DNA from 3 places in the Halobacillus shinanisalinarum genome. Region 2 is predicted to be linked to each of the others. Evidence: riboswitches for the same ligand, from Rfam matches in the RefSeq annotation. Region 2 holds a riboswitch; each other region holds the start of a gene.
The links. Region 2 has a riboswitch for S-adenosylmethionine ahead of metK (methionine adenosyltransferase). Riboswitches for the same ligand answer to the same signal wherever they lie in the genome.

Region 1 (2,208 bases), 1.9 Mb from region 2:
ACTTCCATAACCCTAATCCTATTATGACTGCTACAACCACTGTAGGTATAAGGTTGCGGATCATCCACCACAGTTCATAGCCGGCTACAAACCCTCCGGAGAGGCAACCAATGGGAATCGTAATTAACCCGATTAATATCCCCTTTGCAAAATAAGGATAGTCTTCTTTTGCAATCATCGTTAAGGCAATTGGAATGGTAAAAACCAGTGTAGGTCCCATCATCGTCCCGAGAAACGCCCAAGAGAAAACCGCTGCATCGTCACTCTCAGCGAGGGCTTCTGCTAATTGATAGGCCCCCATATCAATCGCTAATATCGTTGATGCAAACATCGATGGATCAACCCCAAGCCACTGGTATAGTGGCGTAATAATAGGAGCTAACCATGCGGATAGAACAGGGGCCAACGAAATAATTCCAACCATTGCAAGCGCAAGCGGCCCCATCATCATAAAAGCATCGTAAAATCGCTCCCCTAAGCCCCATCGATTATGTAAAAGATAGTAATCTACTGCTCCAATGACCATAAAAAGTGTCATGATGATAAGTAATCCCTCATTAAACCACATGGTATCCTGTATCCTCCTAACCGCCTATAATTATACGTAACTATTAAAGATTGTGCTGTTTATAATCAAGTCTTCAAGCTTTTTTCGTTAATCATTGGCTTTAATTGAAAAAAGAGTGACCACCACCCTTGATTCATCTCAAGCTAGATCACTGTCGATCTATTTTAACACTCTATTCCATTTTAGATATAAAAAAAGAACCCTCCTTATTAAAAGGAAGGCTCACTCCTATTTTTAATTAGCTGATTCCGCAAGCAACTGCTCCATTCTTTTGTGAATATTTTTGATGGTATTCTTCCGCATCATAGAAAACTTCAGCTTTTGCTACCTCCGTTACAATCGGACGTTTAAAGATCCCTTTTGCTTCCCACTGCTTAATCTTTTCGTCCGCAATCGCCTGCTCTAATTCATTGGTATAAAAGATAGCAGATCGATATTGATGACCTACGTCCATACCCTGCTTATTGCGAGTTGTTGGATCATGCGCCTCAAAAAAGATATTAATCAACTCTTCGTATGTCAGAACAGTTGCATCATATTCAATCTTTACAGCTTCTGCATGACCCGTTGTTCCCGTTTTCACTTGATCATATGTCGGATTCTTAACGTGACCGCCTGTGTATCCAACCCGTGTTGCAGTCACTCCATCAAAACGCTCAAAAAAGGGCTCGACGCCCCAGAAACACCCTGCACCAAAAATAGCTGTTGCCATAACTCATCTTCCCTTCTGTTAATGCGGAACTTCTTCTTCAAAGAGAGTTTGACGGTTTTAAAACCAAAAAACCCCTTTTCTTATCCAGTATAAGAAAAGGGGTCGTAATATTCCGTACGATCCTCTCATCTCTTAGAATGTTACCATCCTACAGGAATTGGCACCGTTCTCGTCAATCTCGTGGATTGATTCGATGGTTGCCGGGCATCAAAGGGCCAGTCCCTCCGCCTCTCTGGATAAGAAGTTTCCATTATTTATTTTGTTAATTCACATGATACAACGATTTTCCAATGAAGTAAAGAGTGAAGCTTCAACTTTTTCTCCTGTTTGTTAAATTATGCTGAAGCCCTATTGAAGATGACTGATGGATTAATAAATTTCTTACGATCCGCTTCCCGTCGTGTACACTTCCTCAAACGGTTGAACGATGACAAACCCTTCACCTTTGAATTCCATTTGGATTGATTCCCCGCTTCCCCTTCCGAGAAATGTCTTAAAACTGATATCTGTTTTAAACTCTGGTTCGAGATGCCCGGACCAGGCTACCGTCGCATTAGGGTCCGTAATTACAGATTCTCCGGGGCGAACGAGTAAAGTTAACGGCTCATAATGGGAGGTAATCGCTACCCTTCCGTTGCCTTGAAGTTTAATATTGAACAGTCCACCAGACATCATTCCTGCTACTTTTTTCATTAACTTAACATCCCATTCGATACCTGGCTCAAAAGCCAAAAGGTCATTCCCATTAACGGTAATCGATTCGTTGGAGAGATCAAAAATTGTAATTTTCTTCCCTTGATCTGCTAGGTATAAACGACCCCTGCCCTGTGCTTTCATTAATGAGCTGCCTTCTCCTGAAAAAGCTTTCTTGAACATGCGGCCGACTCCATGTTCCAGTATCCCTTCGCGCTCAAACTTTATTTGACCA
Region 2 (2,208 bases):
TGGTTCCATCCTGCTTGGGGTCTGCTTTAAAAGTAGGTGCGGAAACGACTGTGAATTCAGCCTCATGACCTGAAAGCTCCTGCTTATCAGGACGAATGAACATTTGATGGGCAAATAGATTATGCCATGCGAATTCGTTAATCACCTGGATAGGGAGTCGATACTTGTCATCTGCTCCGGCATAGCCTTTAAATACATATAATTCATTCTGTGCTTTTAAATAATCTAATACTTTGTGGTACAAATGGATAAACGTTTGCTCACTGATGGGTTGATTAGTGCTCCCCCAATTTATATCCGATTCAGATATATGATCTTTCACGATAAATTTATCCTGAGGAGACCGACCGGTATAGGTGCCCGTTGTAGCTAGGACAGCCCCACGGTCGGTTAACGTCCCTTCTTTGCGAGAAAGGATTTTTTCTACAAGTTGTGGTACTGACAAATGGAGGACATGCTCCTGCGCTAACAATTGATTTAGTTCTGACATCTGGTTAATGGCACTCATATGTGTCTACCCGCCTTTATGTTAAAATTAATAAAAAGCATCAGGTGCTTTAATTTGATATTAGTATAGCACATTTGACTTAATACACCATACTAATTCTGAAAATGCTTTCATTTTATTTTGATTTTATTTGTAAAAAAAAGTTTAGTATAATGGGTGTAAATTAAAGATCAAAGAAAAACACATATTAAATAAGAAGAGGCTTCTTCCAGTTGGTGGATATGATGTTCACTGCTTATGCTTGGCTCCACAAGATGTGGGGTCGTTCGGCGTTGGCACAGGACGTGCCGAACTTAAACGAACATCCTTTAATTCTTTTTTCACTGCAGTGCTCTGCTTATGCGTTTCAGGTCTAAACGCCCCTTTCCGCTTTTCTTAAAACATAGTAAACTAATTGACATTAAATGTGGTTTTCGGTACGATTATTTCGAACGGATACTCTCTTATCCAGAGTCGGTGGAGGGACAGGCCCTGCGAAACCCGGCAACCGTCAGATCACTGGCATGGTGCTAACCTGGAGCAAGGCAATTAACTTATATGCCTTGGACGATAAGAGCGAAAGGAAGCAGCCCCTTTCCTCTTTAAGTAGGAAGGGTTTTTTCTTTTTATTGGGAAATGGTCCAACACAATTTTAAAGTTAGTACATATTCATATGTAGATATAAGTTGAATTGTGCGATGGATGAAAAAGATCGACATTTAATGAAATCATAGAAGCATAGCGATTTCTACTCATACTGGTAAAGAGTTCCGTCTAATCTTTGTACTTAACAGAAGGAGGAGTTTTTGAGAATGCCTGCCAATCGCCGGTTATTCACATCAGAATCTGTAACAGAGGGTCATCCTGACAAGATCTGTGATCAGATTTCCGATGCTATTTTGGACGAAATTTTAAAAAATGATCCCAACGCACGTGTAGCGTGTGAAACAACAGTTACGACTGGACTAGTACTTGTATCTGGGGAAATCAGTACAAACACGTATGTAGATATTCCTGCGATTGTCCGTCAAACCATCAAAGATATTGGGTATACGAGAGCAAAATATGGATTTGATGCCGATACGTGCGCAGTTTTAACAGCAATTGATGAACAATCTCCTGACATTGCCGGCGGAGTAGATGTCGCGCTTGAATCTAGAGAAGGTCAAATGAGCGATGAAGAAATTGAATCGATCGGTGCCGGTGACCAGGGATTAATGTTTGGTTATGCAAATAATGAAACGAATGAACTTATGCCGTTACCGATTTCCCTTGCCCATAAATTATCGAAGCGTCTCTCCGATGTGCGTAATGAGGGGACTCTGTCCTACTTGCGTCCTGATGGTAAAACACAAGTAACTATTGAATATGATGAGCAGGATCAACCCGTCCGTGTTGATACGATTGTGATTTCAACACAACATGCAGAAGAGATCACACTTGAGCAAATTCAAAGGGACTTAAAGGAACATGTTATTCAGCCTGTTGTACCTGCGCATCTTATTGATGAAAATACAAAATACTTTATTAATCCTACAGGTAGATTCGTCATCGGCGGACCACAAGGGGATGCTGGTTTAACAGGGAGAAAGATTATTGTAGACACTTATGGGGGATATGCCCGTCATGGCGGTGGTGCATTCAGTGGGAAAGATGCGACGAAAGTTGACCGTTCTGGTGCTTATGCAGCCCGTTATGTTGCCAAAAACATCGTAGCAGCA
Region 3 (2,208 bases), 1.9 Mb from region 2:
GACAAGGATATCCAACTACTCTGGGGAGAGGCCACCAAAAGTGGAATCGCCGATTTACTGGTTCAATTAAATAACGGACAAATTAACGGTCTATTAGCAATCTACGACAACTATAATGAAACGCAAAACACATGGGACTATTGGATCGCTACACAATTCCATGGTAACGTCCCCGATGAATTATCGAGCTTTGAAGTTCCTCCTTCAAGGTGGGTTGTATTTGAAGTACACGGACTCATTCCAGAAGCTATAGAAAATGTATGGAAGCAGATTGATTCAGGATGGTTGCCCTCTAATGGATATGAAACAGCGGATATAGCATCACTCGAAGTCTATAAAGAATTTTATCCCTACCATTCAGATTCGTATTCTGAAATCTGGGTTCCAATAAGATAGGCTCTATAAGGAGTACTGATTAACATTAGAAATAGAATAATAATTAATTAACTTTAATACAAAGGTATTGGCATCATTAATCAAAAATAGCGGGACTCGATGTCTCCTGTCTGGCGATGTCTGGTATGTATTAAAAAGTGATTTGTCACAGGATACCTCCGTAACTCAACAAGATACCCCGCCATTATTTAAGACGCCCATTTTCAGAATTCATTTACTCTTTTCAAAAATTACCTTGACATTATTAGGAGAATCATATTAAGATTAGACTCAAATTTAATAAGCTTATCTAGAGAAGCTGAGGGATCTGGCCCTGTGAAGCTTCAGCAACCTCTGATTGATGTCAGAAAGGTGCTCCGTCCAGCAAGATCTTTATCTTGGGAGATAAGAGCGGCATTTTTATAGCTAACCCTCTTTTCTCATTAAAGAAAAGAGGGTTTTTATATGTGTGGAATAGTTCCAACCAATGAATAAAACGTAGAATAGTTGAGCATTTATTTTAAGAAAGGGAGAGGTCATATGAGTGAAATTGTACTGTTATCTGGAAGCCCTTCTGAGCAATCAAGGTCAGAGCTTGTATTAGATTATTTAGCAAAATTGGTCGATCAGGAAGGACGATCTACAGAGAAGATTTCCGTACGCAATGTGTCACCGGAAGATTTATTTTATGCACGCTATGAAAGTGAGGCGATTGAAGAAATTGCAACGACGATTCAACAGGCAAAAGGAGTTATTGTTGCTTCCCCTGTATATAAAGCGTCGTACTCTGGAATTCTTAAGGCTCTAATTGATTTACTGCCACAGGATGTGTTAAAGGACACCCCCGTCTTCCCAATTATGACCGGTGGCAGCAAGTCCCATTTGCTTGCGATTGAATATGCGTTAAAACCATTACTGGCTACGTTAAAAGGACAAAATTTAAAGGGCGTGTATTTGCTTGACAATCAAATTAATAAGTCTAGCCGAGCACGACCGATAACGAATGAAGATTGTGACCAACGCCTGAAGAAACAACTTGTATACTTCCTTGAGATGATTCAAAAGCAAGTCCCTCTAGCCTTTTAAATTTGGGAAGTATTTTCGCCAGCAAAGATTATAGCCAAACAACTGGATGTCGTCATCATTTGGTTGTAAATAAGCGCTTCCCCTTTAACGGGTAAATTGCCCCCCTAATCCATAGCCCCTCACGTAACCACTGGTCTATGCAAACGCCTATTTTTTGTAAAAATGGTGTGCTGTACCTTCCAATAGGTGATGTTTTAAATATGCTAACTGAAAAGGGGGTGTAGTTATGAGTGGATATGCTGGTGGAGGATTTGCTATGATTGTAGTCCTCTTCATCCTACTAATCATCGTTGGAGCAGGTGGCTTTGGCGGATATGGTTATTAGGTTTAAATAGAAGAAGCTGTTAGGATGGCCCCTTAGGTTAATAGTCCGTGTAAAAAAGGCTGCATATCTCCTGGCGAGGAGTATGCAGCCTTTTGATTATTTATTTGCAAAGATTATTCTAGCTATGATTAGTTTACTGTCAATATTTAGTCCTGCTACAACCTCTTTATTTATGTCCATTTGGTATAAAGCAAAATTGTCATAGAAATGAACGATAAGAAGGTCCCCAACGAATTTCAAGGGTCAATCATGTGTAATAACCGAGAGAAATGTGAAAAATTACAGTTGAACATTCCCCTTGATTTTCCAACCATGCTTGCGGCTTTACAAAAGACTATAACGATGGCTACCCGGATCTCGATTATATATAGTAAAGACGAGTAAAGTTCTTATGCTAATAAACTAAACCCATTAGAAAGAGC

Region 1: it holds a riboswitch for S-adenosylmethionine, as region 2 does, so the genes downstream of both, msrA (peptide-methionine (S)-S-oxide reductase MsrA) here and metK (methionine adenosyltransferase) in region 2, are expected to answer to the same signal.
Region 3: it holds a riboswitch for S-adenosylmethionine, as region 2 does, so the genes downstream of both, ssuE (NADPH-dependent FMN reductase) here and metK (methionine adenosyltransferase) in region 2, are expected to answer to the same signal.

What each region holds. Positions count from the first base shown of each region.
Region 1 covers NZ_CP095074.1:3,805,181-3,807,388, reverse strand. The annotation lists gene eutH (ethanolamine utilization protein EutH) at 1-568, opposite strand, end outside; gene msrA (peptide-methionine (S)-S-oxide reductase MsrA) at 807-1,280, opposite strand; SAM riboswitch class I at 1,403-1,523, opposite strand; gene MUO14_RS18755 (AIM24 family protein) at 1,662-2,208, opposite strand, start outside.
Region 2 covers NZ_CP095074.1:812,862-815,069, reverse strand. The annotation lists gene pckA (phosphoenolpyruvate carboxykinase (ATP)) at 1-508, opposite strand, end outside; SAM riboswitch class I at 949-1,064, shown strand; gene metK (methionine adenosyltransferase) at 1,300-2,208, shown strand, end outside.
Region 3 covers NZ_CP095074.1:3,757,141-3,759,348, reverse strand. The annotation lists gene MUO14_RS18535 (GyrI-like domain-containing protein) at 1-396, shown strand, start outside; SAM riboswitch class I at 679-787, shown strand; gene ssuE (NADPH-dependent FMN reductase) at 916-1,461, shown strand; gene MUO14_RS18525 (YjcZ family sporulation protein) at 1,688-1,786, shown strand.